DNA from 2 places in the Bacillus sp. S10(2024) genome. Region 2 is predicted to be linked to the other one. Evidence: riboswitches for the same ligand, from Rfam matches in the RefSeq annotation. Region 2 holds a riboswitch; the other holds the start of a gene.

Region 1 (9,598 bases), 1.0 Mb from region 2:
TGCTTTTGCTAACGCCACAACTTTGTTGATTGTATTCCAGTTACGCGTTGTTGCTGTATTGCCAAGACTTTGCATATTTTTTGCCAACTTGGAATCTAAGATGCTTTGCCGAAACAAGAAGTAAATTACACGTCGATCGATATGGTATTCATCGTTATTACGTTCGCTGCTTGCCAATCGATCGACTATCTTCTGCGGCGGCGCTTCTGTCAATATTGAAATATGAATGCTTTCTCCTTCAGCTAAAGGGACATCTGCATATGGGCATTCTGCAATGATTCGCTCCAGTTCATCAGCTGTTCTTAAGATAACGGTGACTGAAATGCCAAAATTGGTTCTGATTGCATCCTCGATTCGGAGGCGTAGCTGCTCTTTGCTTTCATCCGATTTGAAAAGGACATTGCCAGTTTGAATATACGTTTGCACTTGGCTAAGGCCTAGTGTTTCGAAGGTACTTCTTAGTTCAGCCATCTTAATTTTGTTATGTCCACTTACGTTAATAGCTCGTAATAACGCGATATAAATTACCATCTAGTCACCTTCAGTCATTTTATGTTTTAAGTTGTAATTAACAAATTCGTTGATTTAGGGAAGGACTCCTTTTTTTCGCAAAAAAATAGTAGTTTTATATTCCAAAATTTTCTTATCATATGCTGTCTGGTTACACTATCTTTGAAGTAAGAGGATTCACTCACAATTATGTTAAACTAAGAATAGGATTCTTAAGATTCGGAAATGTTTTGTAATTACTGTCTGAACAGCGAAATTTAAATAAGTTATAACATTTATATACAGAAAGGAGGACTAGGATTGACCCTTAAAAAAGAAACAAGGTTCAACTCATCGTTGCCAACGAAAGAAAATAAGTGGTTATCAAAAGTTACACATTTACCTAGTTCCTATATGGTTTTTGTTTCTAGTATACTCATTTCTCGGCTCGGTGACGCTTTTTATACGTTTGCGATTCCTTGGATTGCTTATGAGTTGACTGGTTCGGCAGTAGTTATGAGTTCGCTTTTTGCTACTAGTGTATTACCTATTGTTTTATTTGGTCCTATCGTTGGTGTAATGGTAGACCGCTGGAATCGACGAAGGTTGATGTGGATAGCTGATTTAGGAAGTATGTTCTTGGTTGGACTAATTCCAATCCTCCATTTTTTGGAGGTGCTCCAAATCTGGCATCTATACGTTATTTCTTTTATTCTAGCTGTCTTATCCATGTTATTTGATGTAGTTACTGTTACAGCAATTCCGTTTATTGCAGATCAAAAGTTAATAAAAGCGAACTCGGCATATCAAATGGTTAATCAAATTGCTAGTTTAGTAGGTCCAACATTAGCAGGTATGATAATCGCCATAATTGGAGGGTTTAACGCGCTTTGGTTAAATGTCTTTTCCTTTGCAGCTACTGTAATCGCAGTATTACTCTTACCTGAATTAGGGAGAAATAAGGTCGGCGTTAAAGAAGGCAATGTATTACAAAGCATAGCGAGAGATCTAAAAGAGGGACTGAAATGGCTGACGAATAATCGCCTTAACCTTGCTTTATCTCTTCAAGCTTCGGTTGGTAACTTTGGTGCGAGTGCTGTACTGGGCGTGTTCATGTATTATTTGCTTTCAACATTACATCTATCCGCTGAGCAAAGCGGTTATAATTACACCTTAATTGGAGTTGGGGGACTTATAGGAAGTATTATTGCAGTTCCACTCGAAAGGCACTTTCGGCGTGGAATTCTTATCCCTGTTCTTCTAGGTATAGGTGCAATTGGGTTAACATATGCAATCTGGAGTAAATATTGGCTAGCACCCGGTATTGCTCTTGGTGTTGCGATGATTTGTAATATAGCTTGGAACACGATCGTAGCATCAATCCGGCAAGAAACAGTGCCTACCGAAATACAGGGAAGGGTTCTAGGCTTCTCGCGAGTACTTACTCGTCTTGCGATGCCATTAGGAGCTTTAATAGGTGGGATAATCTCTAGCTATAATCCAGTTGCAGTGTTTGCGTTGGCGTCAGCTGCAAAGATGGTGGAAGTTTTTATTGCGGTTATGAGTCCTATCCGTAAGTTATAAGCTGAAGATTTCCTTATATTGGGTTGTGTTTACAAGGGAGTTCCTAAAAATTAGAGAAACTATGAAGAAGAAAAATGATTTATCATATGTATAAGGAGGGAATACAATGGCAGCATTTTTTATCATTTTAGGTGCGAGCATACTTGTGTTCATCAGTCTCATTCATATGTACTGGGCATGTGGTGGATCATGGGGGAGTAAGGTTGTTCTTCCGATGAAAAAAGACAGCGGCGAATATGCTTTTGTTCCGCGAAAAATAGGGACTTTTGCAGTGGCACTTGCCATTTTATGTTTTGCTATGATTCTATTAGCACAAAGTGGATATTTGTCTTTTTGGAATCCAAGTCGCTACACAAGATGGGGATGTATTGTTTTAGCTGGGATTTTCTTGTTACGTGCAGTCGGTGATATGAAATATGTTGGGTTTTTTAAAAAGGTAAAAGGGACAAAATTTTCGGTGTATGATACGTGGTTATATAGTCCTATTTGTTTATATATCGCACTTACTTTTGTAGTGGTGGTTTGTTGATAGTAGTATGTGGAAGGAAACCTTTCATTAAGGGAGGTTTTCTTTTTTTGTATTTTCTCTCTTTACAATAAGAGTTTAGAAGAGTATATTAACAGACAAATGGAAAATTTTAGAGATCAATATCGCTTAATCCAATAGGAGCGGGGGAACCAATTTTGTGCTTTGTCACTCGGGGTGAATCCTTTTTAGGTAGGGCTACTCTCAAGGTCCGAATCCGACAGCTAACCTCGTCAGCGTTTTGAGAGGGGGGGACTTGTGTGTAAAAAACACTAGGTGCGGCCTAGTGTTTTCTTTTATTCTCTTTGTGGTAAATATTCACAAATAAAATCATTTCTATATTTAATGGAGAAAAATATAGAGATAACAGAGGAGAGGAAAAGAGTGAACTGGCTAACAAGTCTACTTACAATTTGTCTATTTGTAGTTGTCGCAAAACCGATGGGGGATTACATATACAATGTTTTTCAGCAAAAGGGATCATTTCAAAAGATATTTGATCCACTAGAAAAAATTTTGTTTAAAATCGCGGGCATAAAGGGCTATAGTCAAAGCTGGCAGCGCTATTTGTTTTGTTTAATCATAACGAATCTATTTTGTATACTTGTTGTATATTCTATATTTCGATTACAGGGCATGTTACCGTTAAATCCAAATCATTTTCCAGGAATGGAGCCAACATTAGCATTGCATACAGCCATTACGTTTATGACAAATGCGAATCTACAACATTATGGGGGCGAAAGTAATTTATCTTATTTCTCTCAAATGGCTGGGATAACGTTTATGATGTTTGCAGCACCTGCAACTTCACTGTCGATTGGGATTACGTTTATTCGTGTGCTAGCAGGTAGAAAGGTAGGGAACTTCTTTGTTGATTTTGTTCAATCTATTGTAAGGGTATTGTTACCAATTTCATTTGTAGCGTCGCTCATTTTTCTAGCATTAGGAACACCGCAAACATTAGATTCTACAGTTATCGCAAAAACGTTCGAAGGGACGGAACAGGTAATTCCTCGCGGGCCAGTAGCATCTTTATTAGCTATTAAAGAACTTGGAGATAATGGCGGCGGTTTTTTTGGAACAGTTTCGGCACATCCATTTGAAAATCCAAATATGATTAGTAATGTGCTTCAAATGATGCTGCAAATGTTAATTCCGATGGCATTCCCATTTGTATATGGACGAATGGTTGGAAATCGGAAACAAGGAAGAAGTTTTTTTGTATCGATGTTTATTTTGTTTATCGCTGGATTTTCAACACTTGCCATATCTGAATTGAAAGGAAATCCGTTGTTGAATCAAATTGGTGTAGAAAGTTCACAAGGAAATATGGAAGGGAAAGAAATGCGCCTTGGCGTTATATCTTCTGCCTTATATGCAACTGTTACAAGTGCTTCAGGTACGGGGGGCGTGAATACTACACATGATACGTTAACGCCAATTGGAGGAATGGTCCCGCTCGTCAATATGCTTCTAGGAACTGTATTTGGCGGGATTGGAGTCGGATTCATAAACGTAATCATGTATGCAATGATTGCAGTATTTTTGGCAGGGCTAATGGTTGGACGTACACCGGAGTTTCTGAATAAAAAATTAGAAGGGAAAGAAATGAAGTTAATCGCCATTACCATTGTGTCTCAGCCATTACTTATTCTTGGTGCTGCGGCAATTGCTTTTTCAACACATTTAGGAACAGACAGCATTTCGAATCCTGGTTTTCATGGTTTAACACAAGTTATATATGAATATACATCGTCTGCGATGAATAATGGCTCTGGATTTGAAGGATTAAATGATAATACACCGTTTTGGAATATTTCAACAGGTCTCGTTATGTACATTGGTCGTTATTTTAGCATTATTACGATGCTTGCTGTTGCAGTTGGATTAAAAAAGAAAAAAATTGTACCAGAAACGATTGGTACGTTTCAAACCGATAGTCGTTTGTTTGGTGGAATCTTACTTGGTACTATATTTATAGTAGGTGCTTTAACATTTTTACCAATACTTGTACTGGGCCCAATTGCCGAATTTTTAACAATATCATAAAATTATAAAAGCGAGGGGTGCAAAGGCCTCTCGTTTTTATAATGAATTCTTTGTGGTTTTTGATGGCATTCATTATAGTATAGATATACGCTTTTGTTGAAGGATTTAATTATAGATTGAAAAGTTTACTTTACATAAAGAAGGATGTGCAATTGAAATGTCATTACAATCAAAATATATAGCGGGAATTTCCCTTGGAGTGATGGGAGTTGGGTTTGCCGCAACACTTCCGATTCAAGGAACGATAGCAGGTGGAATCATACAAGGTGGATTTGAAGCGGGTTTAGTAGGCGGGCTTGCCGATTGGTTTGCAGTTACGGCGCTGTTTCGCCATCCGATGGGAATTCCGATTCCGCATACAGCACTGCTGCCAAAAAATCGGAAACGAATTACGAAAGGACTTGTTTCCACACTGGAAAATGACTGGCTGACGAAAGAAAGTATAACAAATAAAGTGAAAGAGATGCAGTTAGTACAAATCGTTTTACAAATTGCAGAAAAAGAGTTGCAATCGGATAGCGTGAAAAAAGTGATTGTGCAACTTGCTGAAAAAGCGATTCTTCAAATGAATATTGAAAAATTAGCTATTGTTATTGAAAAAGAATTAAAAACGTATTTACATACGATTCATACAGGAAAAATCCTGCAAATTCTTATTGATCAACTAGTTGCAAAGCAATACGATGAAAAAACATTTGATTTTATGTTAGTTAAAGCAAAAGAGTGGACAGTTCAAGATGAAGCGCGTTATCAGCTCGGAAGTTTAGGGATGAAAACGATGGAAAATATAAAAGTAGATGGATTTTTACAGTTTACGCTTAAATCTTTTATGAATATTGTAGATGAAGAAAAAATCGGAAGTGTTTTACAGAAGTTTATAATCAGTAATATTAGTAGTTTGCAAAATCCTGATAATAGCACAAGACAACTTATATTAATGAAGATTCGCCAAGAACTTATCCGTGTAAAGGAAAGTGAAGCGGTATTGCAGGAGTTAGAGAATTGGAAAGAAAGTTTGATTGCAAATTGGAAAGCAAATGAAAAAATAACAGAATTGTTAGCTCAAGTACAGGAAAGAGCAGTTGCTTTTGTAAAAAAAGAAGAGTTTATAGATAAATATCTTCTTTCATTTTTAAAGACGCAAATGAATCAAGTAAAAGAAGATCCAGTAACGATTCAAAAAATAGATGATTGGTTACAAAAACAAATTGTAACCCTTGTCGAAAACAATCATTCTAAAATTGGAAAGCTTGTACAAGAAAATCTTGATAAGCTAGATGATCAAACGCTAATTGAAATGATTGAAAATAATGTAGGGAAAGATTTGCAGTGGATTCGCGTAAATGGAGCTGTTTGTGGATTTATGATTGGGTTAGTTTTAGAAGGGTTAAAAGCGATTATATAATGAGATAATTTGAATAGTACTGCTGAAAAAATATATATCATCTTTATTCTTATAAAAGATAAAAATTATAACCTTGCACAGCCTTCCATATAGCATTGCAAGGTTTTTTATTGGGTTTTAATTCAATATTTTGTTGAGATGTAATTTTTTGTAGTTTTTCTTCTAAGTAATGAAGGGAAAGGAATTGCATTCACGGAAATATTTACAATGTTTGTTTTCATAAATAAGTACATGCATCAATCAAAAAGGGGGGGAGTTCAATGCAAATAAAATTTAATGAATATCTTCTTCCTAGGACTGAATTAGAGCCATATGGGATTACAGTCGGTGTTGATAGAGCTCTTTGGTTTACGGAACATAAGGGAAATAAAATAGGAAGAATGACTATAACCGGTGAAATACAGGAATACTTCGTTCCTACATCAGATGTAGGGCTTTCATGTATAGCATCTGGAGCGAATGGAGATCTTTGGTTTACAGAATACAAGGCCGATCAGATTGGAAAGATTACAATGCAAGGTAAGGTTACTGAATATATGTTACCTACTGTAAAGTCAGCACCTTATGGAATAACTGAAGGACCAGATGGAGCGATTTGGTTTACGGAACTTACAGGTAATAAGATAGGAAGAATATCATCGTTAGGTGAGATTACAGAGTATACATTGCCTAATTCGGAGTCTTATCCGTCATTTATCGTATCAGGACCAGATGGGGCACTTTGGTTTACGGAGAACAAAAGTAATAAAATAGGTAAAATCACTATATCTGGTCAAATTACTGAATATTCTATACCTACAATAAATTCTGCTCCAGTAGGCATTACGAATGGACCAGATGGAGCAATATGGTTTGTAGAGATAAACGGAAATAAAATCGGAAGAATTACTACATCGGGAAAAATTAGCGAGTACCCTATTCCAACCGAAAATGCCCGGCCACATGCTATTGTTGCAGGGGATGATGGAGTACTTTGGTTTACCGAATGGGCAGGAAATCAGATTGGACGAATTACGGTGGATGGAGAAATTACCGAATATCAAATTCCTACCAAAAACTCGGAACCACATGGAATTGTACTTGGACCAGATGGAGCAATATGGTTTGCAGAAGAATGTAATCAAATAGGACAGTTAATTTGTTTATAAAACCTTGTAAATCTAAATAATCGATTAACATGTAAGGAATAACAGTGCCAGGTGGATATTGCCTGTTACGCGCTTGAAGATAGGGACTTCTTTCGGAAGTATGTTAAAGAAATATGTAATGAAGAATAGTAAAATTGTATATTGAAAGGGTGTGAATGTAAGTAAGGTAACACTTACTTACAACTATGAAAATAAAAGTGATAATAGCTGATGATAATTCTTTTATAAGAGAAGGCATGAAAATCATTTTAAGTACATACGAAGAATTTGAGGTGTTAGAAACAGTTAATGATGGACAAGAGGCTTTGGATTATTGCCAGAAACATGATGTAGATATTGCACTTTTAGATGTACGTATGCCAAATATGAATGGCGTGGAAGCAACGAAATTAATTTGCGAACAAACAAAAACAAAGCCGCTTATTTTAACGACATTTGATGATGATGAATACATTTTAGATGCAGTGAAAAATGGGGCAAAAGGTTATCTATTAAAAAATAATGATCCAGAGCGAATTCGAGATGCAATAAAAAGTGTTCATCACGGCAATACTGTGATGCAAGATGTAGTTCTTAATAAAATTAAATCTAACTTACAAGGCAATAAAGAAGAAGGATCAAAAATAGATAAGAGTCTTTTCACAGAAAGAGAGCTTAGTATTATTGCTCTGATTGCGAAAGGCTTTTCGAATAAAGAGATTTCAAAACAGCTTTTTATATCAGAAGGGACAATTGCGAACTATATTACGTCAGTTCTGAATAAAACAGGGCTTGAGCATCGTACGCAAATTGCAATTTATTATTTAACAGGAACTGTGGAATAAAAAAATGAATTTTTGGATGATTATTAGTAAGCTTATCGTTTTCCTTTACATCGTGTTTAGTTATGTCCATTCTAATGCTACAAATTTGCCATGGATTGTATTTACGTTACTTTTGTATCTTTGTATAAATGTTTCGATCTACATTTTCAAAATAGATGCAGTGAAAAAAGTGATTATATTTATATCAATTGTGACTATAGCTGTTTCGTATAAACAAATTCATCCGTTATTACTTTTATTTTTACCGCTGAATTTATATGAATATACTTCTTATTACATACAGAAAAGAGAGATGCTTCTTTTTATTATGCTTCTTCCAGTTATGTTTGCCCAGGAAAATATACGTATGACATACGGTTTAATCGCTGTATTTAGTTTTGTTGTTTTTACAATGGCCAAGCTTTATATGGAAAGGTTATGTAAACTCGAATCAGAAAATGACATGATGCGAAAAGATTTGCAAAGGCTCACAAAAAACTTGAATGAAAATAAAGCATACATCAGACAATCGGAATACACATTTAAACTAGAAGAACGAAATCGATTATCACAAGAAATTCATGATAAAATTGGTCACTCTATGACATCTGCGTTGATTCAAATGGAAGCTGCGAAAAGATTGATGGATACTGAAAAGAAGAAATCGGCAGAGTTGCTTCAAAACGCCATTCATATTTCTAAAGACGGAATTGAGAGTATTAGAATTACGTTGAAAAATATGAAACCACCAACTGAACAAATGGGTATTCATCGTATGAAATTATTCATAGATGAATTTGCGGTGAAACATGATATGAAAATTCTATTTGTACATAAGGGGAATTTGGAAGCTATTTCGCCGATACAATGGAAAATCATTGGAGAAAATGTAATGGAAGCGTTAACGAATGCTATGAAATATGCTGAGGCCACAGCTGTTTCGATTGATATTCATGTGCTCAATACTGTTGTGAAGGTGCAGGTGAAAGACAATGGGAATGGTGTACCGCAAGTGAAAAAAGGGCTCGGCATTATCGGTATGGAAGAGCGTACAGCTTCTATTAACGGGACGATAATTGTAGATGGTACAAATGGTTTTTCTGTAACAATGCTATTGCCAATGTAATAAAGATTAAGTGAGATGAATGATTTCATGTGAAAAAAGTGAATATTCTCATGTGGAAAGAATGAACTTATGCACTGAGCAGGTTCATTCTTTTTACTTATAATAACAGTAGAGAAACTGAAACAGGGGTGAAATGATGAACGCATTAGAAATCAAAAACTTAACGAAAAAATTTGGTGATTTCATCGCAGTAGATAATATGTCTTTAGTTATTAAACAAGGGGAAATATTTGGGTTTTTAGGCTCAAATGGTGCTGGTAAAAGTACAACAATTAATATGATTGCTGGATTATTACGAAGTAACGAAGGTGAGATTTGCATACTAGGTAAAAATGTAAAACGGCATAACCGTTTTGCAAAAATGAACATCGGTATTGTCCCGCAAGACATAGCAATTTACGAGGAATTAACAGCCTATGAAAATGTAAAGTTTTTTGCGGGATTATATGGATTAAGAGGAACGGA
Region 2 (9,598 bases):
TTCAGCTTCCCGCTTTTTGGCTTTCAACTTTTCAGCTTCCCGCTTTTCAGCTTCTCGCTTTTCAGCTTCCCGCTTTTCGGCTTCTCGCTTTTCGGCTTCTCGCTTTTCAGTTTCCAGCTTATTAGCTTCGTCTAGCTTTTCTTTTTCCTGTGCCTCACTAACTTGTGCTGGTTGTATTGAATTATTCATGTTGTTTAAATTGCGATTGTTGTCCGTTTGTTCTAGCTTAACGTTCTGTACTTCGGTAGAAAAAAATTCTTCTGAATCGCTATCGTCCTCATTTTGAGGTGAATCACTAGAGTAATCTGTCTCAATTGATTGTTTCGGAATATTACTTTCATTTTCTGAATTTGGAGGATTTTCATTTTGTGATTGGTTAGAAATACTATTTTTAACGTCTACTTTAGAAGAATCACTCTTACTTGATTTTTCAGAATCTTTATTCTCATGTACATCCGCTACATCATCATGAGACTTTTTCAAACTTGTTTTCTTGTTTTGACAACTAACGCATAGGAATACTGCAACCAACACAAAAGTTAGCAAGAATATTAAGCGTTTTTGTTGTTTATTTACTGTCATAAACTACTCCCAACACTCAAATTTGAGCTTTCCTTTTTGTGCACAATATTTACCATAATAAAATCGTCAAAAAAAGTCTAGCATTTTCAAAAAGAAAGGAAAACTTACGGGATTCCACGAAAAATAAAGTGAAACTTTAATCAGTGGAGGTCATGCTACCTGTGAATTAAGAAATAAATATGTATATAAATGTAATTTCAATTCTTTTCAAAAAAGAAAACTTTCCACCAAGGTTTTTTCTTTGATTTTGCTATTTCTCTTTTTACATTTTGCATCTCTCTAAGTAACTGTGTTAATGTACGATCTCTTTCTTCTATTGCGATATGCTCTTTTTGTTTTAAATGTTCATTTAATTTTTGGTGTAGCTGACTTATTTCTTTACTTTGCTCTTGAATCACCTTTATAAGATTTTGATGAACATTATTTTCTTTTTCAAAATGTTTATGTAGTTCTAATAATAGAGAGTCCTCATTACATGCACTGCCCTTGACTACCATTGCCGTAGAGTTGCTACAAAATTTGTTTAAAATCTCTTTAATTTCTTCTTTATTCTTTCCTTTTTTATAGCATTGTCTAATCTCTTGTAGTGTAGAAATACATGTTTCATGAAATATATAAACTCCGTCTTCGTTACGCATATTTAAATATGACTGATAATCCTCTACATAGCGCTTTGCCGTTTGAATAGGTATAGATGTATCTCGAGCAATTTCTCGAAGTGTAAACCATTTCTCCATGCTTTCTCACCTTTTCAATTAATTTATTACATTCAGATAAAAATAGATTATATCATTTATTTATAATGTTAGTAATAAACTAATGAGGGTTTTGCAAGGACCTCTATAAATCTAAAAAATGGGATATGAACATTTACATATTTCGTTTTGATGATAGAAAGTGATTAGAAAATAAGATATCCTTATTATAGGTTAACCGAATATAACTAGAAGATTTTACTTTATGTTAGGACTAAATATAGAATGAGAGGATTTTTTTATGAAAAAGAAAGTATTGGCATTAGCTGCTATGGTTACTTTGGCTGCACCGGTTCAAAGTGTAGCGTTTGCACACACAAATGATTGTGGGAATGAGGCACCAATTTTAAGATGGTCTGCTGAGGATAGACATAAAGAAGGTGTTAATTCTCATTTGTGGATTGTAAATCGTGCGATCGATATCATGTCTCGTAATAATACAATTGTAAAACCAAATGAAACTGCTTTATTAAATGAGTGGCGTAACGAATTAGAAAACGGGATTTATTCTGCTGATTATGAGAATCCTTATTATGATAATAGTACATTTGCTTCTCATTTTTATGATCCAGATACACAGAAAACATACATCCCTCTTGCAAAACAGGCAAAAGAAACGGGATCGAAATATTTTAAACTTGCTGGTGAAGCGTACCAAAACAAAGATATGAAACAAGCATTCTTCTATTTAGGATTATCTCTTCATTATTTAGGAGATGTAAATCAGCCAATGCACGCAGCAAACTTTACGAATCTTTCTTATCCAATGGGTTTCCACTCCAAATATGAAAATTTTGTTGATACAATTAAAGATAACTATAAAGTTGCAGATGGTAACGGATATTGGAATTGGAAGGGAACAAACCCAGAAGAGTGGATTCACGGAGCGGCGGCAGCAGCTAAACAAGATTATCCAGGTATTGTGAATGATTCAACAAAAAGTGGGTTTGTAAAAGCAGCTACATCGCAAGAATATGCAAATAAATGGCGGGCAGAAGTGACGCCAGCGACAGGGAAACGCTTAACGGAAGCACAGCGCGTTACAGCTGGTTATATTCATTTATGGTTTGATACATATGTAAATCGTTAATAAACTTATACGTATGCAAATTATTATCCAGTATAAGCCATAATCTCTTTGAAAAAAGTTTCTTCGATAAGAAGGAACTTTTTTTCTGTTGAAGAGGAAAATTTAACTTTCTTTCCAAATATATATAAGAAATATATAGAAGGGGAGGGCGAGATGTGGATCGTAGAACGTTTCAAGGACTTTCAATGCCATGTGCATTTCTTAATGAAGATGCATTAGAGAGAAATATTCAATCTATCATTCAGCTTCATAAAGGAAAACGGGTTCGGATTGCGAGCAAATCATTACGCTCTGTTTCAGTGATGAAGAAAATTTTACAATCACATTCTTGTTTTCAAGGAGTTATGTGTTACTCACCAATGGAAGTTCTGTTTTTAATTGAACAGGGATTTGATGATTTATTGCTTGGATATCCGGTTTGGGATGAAGAGGCTTTGAAGAAAATAAGTATACTTACAAAACAAGGACACAAGATTACTTGCATGGTAGATTGCGAAGAGCACATTCTGTATTTGGAGCATATTGCATTACAAGTAGAAGGAACGTTTCGTATTTGTTTTGATATTGATATGAGCAGTCGTTTTTTTGGCTTTCATTTTGGAGTAAAACGGTCTCCTTTACGTACTGCAGAACAAGTATTACAAGTAGCTGATCGAGTTTTACAATCAGCTTGTTTGAAAATAGATGGTGTTATGGGTTATGAAGCACAGATAGCAGGTGTAGGGGATAATGTACCAAAACAAAACTTCCAAAATAAAGTGCTTTCTTATTTAAAAAGACGGTCAGTAAGGGAAGTTGCAAACAGACGAGGATCCATTGTACAAGCATTAGGGCAAAAAGGAATTTCACTACGTTTTATAAATGGAGGAGGAACAGGGAGTATAAAGACAACTGTTCAAGATGAATCTGTTACAGAAATTACGGTTGGTTCAGCTTTTTATTCTCCGCTACTTTTTGATTATTACAAAGACATTGCATTTGAGCCAGCAGTTGGATTTGTATTACCAATTGTCCGTCAGCCGGAACCTCATGTTTATACCTGTTTAGGTGGAGGATATATTGCATCGGGAATGACCGGAAAGGATAAGCAACCGCAGCCGTATATGCCAAGCGATGCAAAATTACTTTCATTAGAAGGAGCAGGTGAAGTGCAAACACCTGTTTACTATGAAGGAACAGAACAATTAAAAATTGGGGAGGGGATTGTGTTTCGGCATAGTAAAGCAGGGGAGTTATGTGAAAGATTTTCTTCTTTATATCGTATTTCTGGTGATGAAGTAGTAGGGAAGTATCGAACATATCGGGGGGATGGGCAATGCTTTCTATAAGGGGCCGGCAGTGGCGAAATTGGACAGGGAATGTACAAGGAGTGCCTCAGTATACGATGTATCCGAAAAGTATTGAAGAGGTTGCTGAGGCTGTAAAATTTGCAAAAGAAGTTGGAAAGCGTATTCGTGTGGTTGGATCGGGTCATTCGTTTACACGACTTGTTCAAACAGAAGAGATTTTAATTTCTTTAGATGAATTACAAGGGATTAGCGAGATTGATTCACAAACATTAATCGTAGAAGTATGGGCAGGTACAAAGCTGTCTCAGCTAGGTAAAATATTACAAGAGAATGGATATGCACAAGAGAATTTAGGGGATATTGATGCGCAGTCTATCGCTGGGGCAATTAGTACAGGAACGCATGGAACGGGGATTTCATTGGGGAATTTAGCAACACAAGTTGTGGAAGTAACAGCTGTTCTTGCATCAGGAGAAGTGATCACGTGTTCCGAAAAAGAATATCCACAATATTGGAAGGGATTTCAATTGTCGCTTGGTATGCTAGGTATTATTGTGAAAGTTAAGTTAAAAGTCATTCCAGCATATTCTCTTGCTTATGAAAGTAAAAAAGAATCATTTGCTACTGTTATGAGTAAATTGGAAGAATATAAGAAGAATCGTCATTTTGAGTTTTTTATCTTTCCATATTCTGAAGATGTTCAAGTCAAAATTACAAACGTAACGGAAGAAGTTGGAGGAGAACTTAAGTGGCATAAATTCAAAACAGCTTTAATAGAAAATATGGCTTTTTCATTGTTATCAGAGAGCTGTCGCTTTTTTCCTTCCATAAGTAAAAGTGTTAGCCAATTATCGGCAAAGGGAGTACCAAATACCAAGATCATAGGTCCAAGTTATAAGGTGTTTGCAACTGCTCGTAATGTCCGTTTCTATGAGATGGAATATAGTATTCCATCAGGATCTATGAAAGAAGCCGTAGAGGAAATTTATAATCTCATTCACAAAAAAAAATTTCAAGTACATTTTCCTATTGAATGTCGCTATGCAAAAGGAGATGATATTTGGCTTAGTCCGTCATATGGAAGAGATTCTGCTTATATTGCGGTTCATGTGTACAAAGGGATGCAGTACACTCCTTATTTTCAAGCAGTAGAACGGATTTTTCAAAAGTATGAAGGACGCCCGCATTGGGGAAAAATGCATACAATGACATACGATACGTTGCAACAAGTATATCCAAAATTGCATCATTTTTTAGAGGTGAGACAAACAATAGATCCAACAGCAATGTTTTTAAATTCATATTTGGCGGAAATGTTTTTGTTTAATGAAAGAATAAAATGATACTTCCATAAGAACTATAGTTACTTTATTTAATGTTTAGAATAATATTGAATTCCATTTTAAACAGCTTATAATTTAAATATGGCATTAGAGTAATTTTAAGAATTGATTCGGGATAAGGGAGAGGTCGCAAATGATGAAATATGAGATGTTTTTAGTAAATGGAGAGTATGTAACAACGTTTACTAGTGCATGGCAATTTAAAGAAGGAGAACAAATCTTTTTTAAAGATGAGAAAGACTTAGAAAAACGTAATTTTAGCATTGTGAATATAACACATGATGTATTTCAAAAAAACGAACATGTTATTCATTTATACTGCCAAGAAAAGAAAGTATATTGATGTTGAAGAGCATGGAAGCTATATTGCTTCCATGCTTTTTTGTTAGTTTACTGATGTAGTTGAGCTGCATTGGACTTGGAAGAAATGATATACGGTTGAATTTGCTGCTGCCACGTAATTGCAGTAGATTTCTTTTTATAGATGATCCATTCCCGATAATCCTCTTGCGTTTTCCATAATGTGCGAATGAAGAATTCGGTATGATCTTTACCATGTTTTGAGTAGGAAACTTCTATATTAATAAAACCTAGCGTATTAGGAGATGGGTAATATTGTTGTAATGCTGTCAGTACTTCTTTTTCACAATTTCTTTTTATATAAAGCATGTTTGTCACAATGAACATAACGGATCCCTCTTTTTTTTAGTAGTAAAGTAATAAGGTAAGTATCGTTTTTCTTCAGTCATAACATAAGAAATCCCTCCGGTTATGCTTACGAAGTTAGCTGTCGAGTTCGTGCCTTGAAGGTTATCCTACTGTTAAAGATTCGCCCCTAGTAAGTCGTTGCTTACAATAATGGTTTCTCCGTTCCATATGGATTCAGCAAAAAGTATTTATATAAAATATAATACTATTCAGAAAAAACAGAGTAAACATAAGGAAGACGACAATTTTTTACAAAAAACAAATATAGAGATGGAATGATAAAAGCCTGAACCTATCGATTCAGGCTTTTTATTATTTTTTTGTTCCAGTTAGTGCTTCTAGACTGCTAGATAATTTTGTATCTACTTTTTGCGCATCATTGATATGTTTTACCATCGTATCATTTACTTGTTGGAACATGTGTTGTGTTTTTGTAAATTCACGTAATACGCCTTCGTTACAATGTTTTTGCTGTTCGATTGATTCAATAACATTTGTAGCGCCTGTTTGTAATGTTTGTACCATCGTTAAGATTTTTTCAATTCTTGCATTTGTATCTGCGCTTACTTCGACACCTTCATCTACAAGGTGAAGATTATCTTTTGTATTTTCATATGCTTTTTCAATTTCTTCTTGAATTTTCTTTGTTAAATCTCCGATGTTTTTTGTACTTTCAGCAGTGCTTTCAGCAAGCTTTCGAACTTCATTGGCAACGACTGCAAATCCTTTTCCATGTTCACCAGCACGAGCAGCTTCAATACTTGCATTTAAAGCAAGTAAGTTCGTTTGAGCAGCGATATTTTGAATCACTTCCACAATTTGTTCAATTTCTTTTGAACGCTCACTTAAATGATTCATACTATTAGACGTACGTTGTGATTGCTCACCTAATTTGTTAATAACGGTAAGCAAGCCGTGAACGGAATCTTTTCCTTCATTTGAGCACGTTACAATTTCTCCAATGGCTTGAATAAGTCCTTGTTCTTTTTGAAGCATATCATTGTTCAGCTCGTTGGAACGGTTTGTACTTATCGTTACGTTGTTAAAACAGTCACTTAACTGTTGAATTAGATCTTGTAGCGTATGATGCTGGCGATTGACTTCTTCATGTTCACTGACAATGGCTAATACGTTTCCATGTAACGAAGTGATAACCTTTTTGTGTTCTTGTTCTTTCTCATGTAATTGATGTTCTAATTCCTGTACTTGATTTTGTAATTGAGCAATTTCTTTTTCTAGTGATTTGCTTTTTGTAAACATAGTCTTCTCTCCAAGCTTCTATAATTTTCTTTTCATAATAGGGAGTGAAATCTTTAAAATTTCATTTTATCTCGCTACTTGCGGGTCGTGGTAAAATATCCCAAAATTCAGACAAATAAAAAAGGATAAGTAGAAAACTGGTTATAAGAGCCCGATTTGTTCAATAAAGAATAAGGAAACTCTCCACTTCGAAATTTTTCACTTTATATTGAAATTGTAGCATTATTTTTAAATATATCCATATAAAAATTAAAAAATATTAAATTAATTTATTACAATTTTTCTATGATTCGTTATATTTTGTCATGAAAAATAAACTGTATTTAATGCGTTTGTAAACAAACTGTAAAACAAATCATGTATAAATGTAAGAGAAGGGAGTCGGATTATGAACTATTTTAAGCGCATCAGTAGTCTCGTATTAGCTGGATTTATTTGTTTCACTAGTACAGTTGCTGTAAAAGCTGAGTCAAACGACGAGAAATTAAACAACATGCAGCAGCAATTGCAAAATAACAATAATGACATGCAGCAAAAAGAACAAGAAAAACAAGCTGTAATGAAAGACATTGAAGGAATTCAAAAGGAATTAACGGACTTAAATAATACAATTACAAAAAATAAAGAAGAACAAGATGCAATTCAGCGTAAAATTGATGAAACACATAAACAAATTGAGCAAAAAAAGCAAGAGATTATTAATTTAGAAGAAAAAGTACTTATGCGTAAAGATATTATGAAAAAACGTATAGTCTCTGTTCAAGACAGCTCAAATGTAAGTTTAGTAGTAGAAGTAATTGTAGATTCAAAAAACATTGCAGATTTCCTGCAACGTATGACTGCAGTTTCTACGATTATGGATGCAGATAAGGAGATTATTCGTTTACAAGAACAAGATCTTCGTCAAATTGAAGCTGACAAGAAGGTAATTGATGAAAAAGAAAAGTCTTTAGAAGGCGATAAACAAAAATTAGCAAAAGCACAAGCTGATTTACAAGAAAACTTAAAGAAACGTCAAGATAATTTACAAGCTGTACAAGCGAAATATAATCAAATTTCTAGTCAGCTTACACTTGCTGCGCAAGAAAAAGCAAAGATTGAAGCAGATATGAAGGGTGTACAAGATACAATTGCTCGTGAACAACAAGCAGCTGCAGATCGCCAAAAAGCACAACAAGAACAACAGGCACAACCAGAACCAAAAGGAAGCGACAATGATTCAGGGAAACCTGCTAAAGGCAGCCGTGACATTTTTGTAGAAGCTACAGCTTATACAAATGACCCAGCTGAAAATGGGAAACAACCAGGTGAGCATGTATATTCTAAACAAGGACATGATTTAACTTCAAATCCAAATATGAAATTAATTGCTGTTGATCCAGCTGTTATTCCATTGGGCTCACATGTATGGGTTGAAGGATATGGAGAAGCTATTGCTGGTGATACTGGTGGAGCTATTAAAGGATATAAAATTGATGTTTTCGTTCCAAATAAGGAAGCCTCTAGCAAATGGGGTAGAAAAAGGGTTAAAGTTATCATTTTAGACTAAAGTAAAAATCTACTTTGCAAAAGCAAAGTAGATTTTTTTATGATTAAATGTTAAGCTGAGTTTACATTTTGTGGAGTTTAGCATACAATAACGGTAAGAGGTGGTAAAATTGACCATTTACAATCGAGTAAAAGAACTACGAGCCCGTTTTCATTTTTCGCAAAGTGTATTGGCTGAAAAGGTGGGGGTAACGAGACAAACGATCGCTGCTATTGAAAAGGGGGATTATGTACCATCATTATTATTAGCGCTCATGATTTGTGATGTATTTTGTTTGCAGATGGAAGAGGTATTTGTATTACAAAAGGAGGAGATAGCAAATGAATAGAATTGGTCTTTCTTATGTAATAAATATAGGTATACTTGTTATAGCAGGTTGGGGGTTTGTTGAGTGTTTTCATCTCATGACGGAACTTGCAAACATCATCCTTACTGAAAAGCAGACGTGGTATGTGACGATGAATATAACGCCAATTGCATTAATGCTAATTGTAGCAATAGTGACACCCATTGCTTACAAAGTGCAAAAAAAGAAATATAAGAAATTATCATTTTGGATATTTCCGTCATTATTTCCAAGTGAAGATGAGAGAGAAGAAATATTGACGGCGAAAGCGTGTCGCACAACATTTCTTTCATTATGTTTTATTATCCCTTGTGCAGCTGCTACGTTAGTTTTTTATCCACTATTTAATCGAAACATCCCAGAATATCCGCTATATGTATTACTTCTTGTTTTATTAATCCAAACTACAATATTTCATATTTCTTTATATCGTAACAAGGTTGTGTAAAAGGTGTGCGAAAGAGCACATCTTTTTTTGGGGAATATAGGGGATTTTTCTGTGTTTTTACAAAACTTTAATACAAGGCTATAGGGAGAGTTTACAAATCCTTTTTACAATAGAAGAAGTATTGAAATTGGGGGGATTAGAGAATGAGAAAGGCTTTGCTCTGTGGAGGAATTATAGCGAGTGTATTATGGACAGGCAATCATGTAAACGCAGAAGAAATCAATCAAG

Evidence for each region. Region 2 has a riboswitch for cyclic di-AMP ahead of AB1280_RS14630 (antibiotic biosynthesis monooxygenase). Riboswitches for the same ligand answer to the same signal wherever they lie in the genome.
Region 1: it holds a riboswitch for cyclic di-AMP, as region 2 does, so the genes downstream of both, kdpA (potassium-transporting ATPase subunit KdpA) here and AB1280_RS14630 (antibiotic biosynthesis monooxygenase) in region 2, are expected to answer to the same signal.

What each region holds. Positions count from the first base shown of each region.
Region 1 covers NZ_JBFLUR010000002.1:1,822,501-1,832,098, reverse strand. Annotated here, with positions in the region: gene AB1280_RS09340 (DUF1697 domain-containing protein) at 1-531, opposite strand, end outside; gene AB1280_RS09335 (MFS transporter) at 811-2,073, shown strand; gene AB1280_RS09330 (DUF3995 domain-containing protein) at 2,180-2,602, shown strand; cyclic di-AMP (ydaO/yuaA leader) riboswitch at 2,716-2,854, shown strand; gene kdpA (potassium-transporting ATPase subunit KdpA) at 2,984-4,651, shown strand; gene AB1280_RS09320 (DUF445 domain-containing protein) at 4,809-6,056, shown strand; gene AB1280_RS09315 (virginiamycin B lyase family protein) at 6,317-7,204, shown strand; gene AB1280_RS09310 (response regulator) at 7,390-8,028, shown strand; gene AB1280_RS09305 (sensor histidine kinase) at 8,033-9,133, shown strand; gene AB1280_RS09300 (ATP-binding cassette domain-containing protein) at 9,270-9,598, shown strand, end outside.
Region 2 covers NZ_JBFLUR010000002.1:2,850,030-2,859,627, reverse strand. Annotated here, with positions in the region: gene AB1280_RS14655 (DUF3967 domain-containing protein) at 780-1,319, opposite strand; gene AB1280_RS14650 (phospholipase C) at 1,579-2,427, shown strand; gene AB1280_RS14645 (amino acid deaminase/aldolase) at 2,583-3,755, shown strand; gene AB1280_RS14640 (D-arabinono-1,4-lactone oxidase) at 3,743-5,059, shown strand; gene AB1280_RS14635 (hypothetical protein) at 5,196-5,402, shown strand; gene AB1280_RS14630 (antibiotic biosynthesis monooxygenase) at 5,450-5,746, opposite strand; cyclic di-AMP (ydaO/yuaA leader) riboswitch at 5,817-5,957, opposite strand; partial or broken gene AB1280_RS14625 (methyl-accepting chemotaxis protein) at 6,080-6,610, opposite strand; gene AB1280_RS14620 (3D domain-containing protein) at 7,416-8,576, shown strand; gene AB1280_RS14615 (helix-turn-helix transcriptional regulator) at 8,677-8,904, shown strand; gene AB1280_RS14610 (DUF2178 domain-containing protein) at 8,897-9,370, shown strand; gene AB1280_RS14605 (YncE family protein) at 9,514-9,598, shown strand, end outside.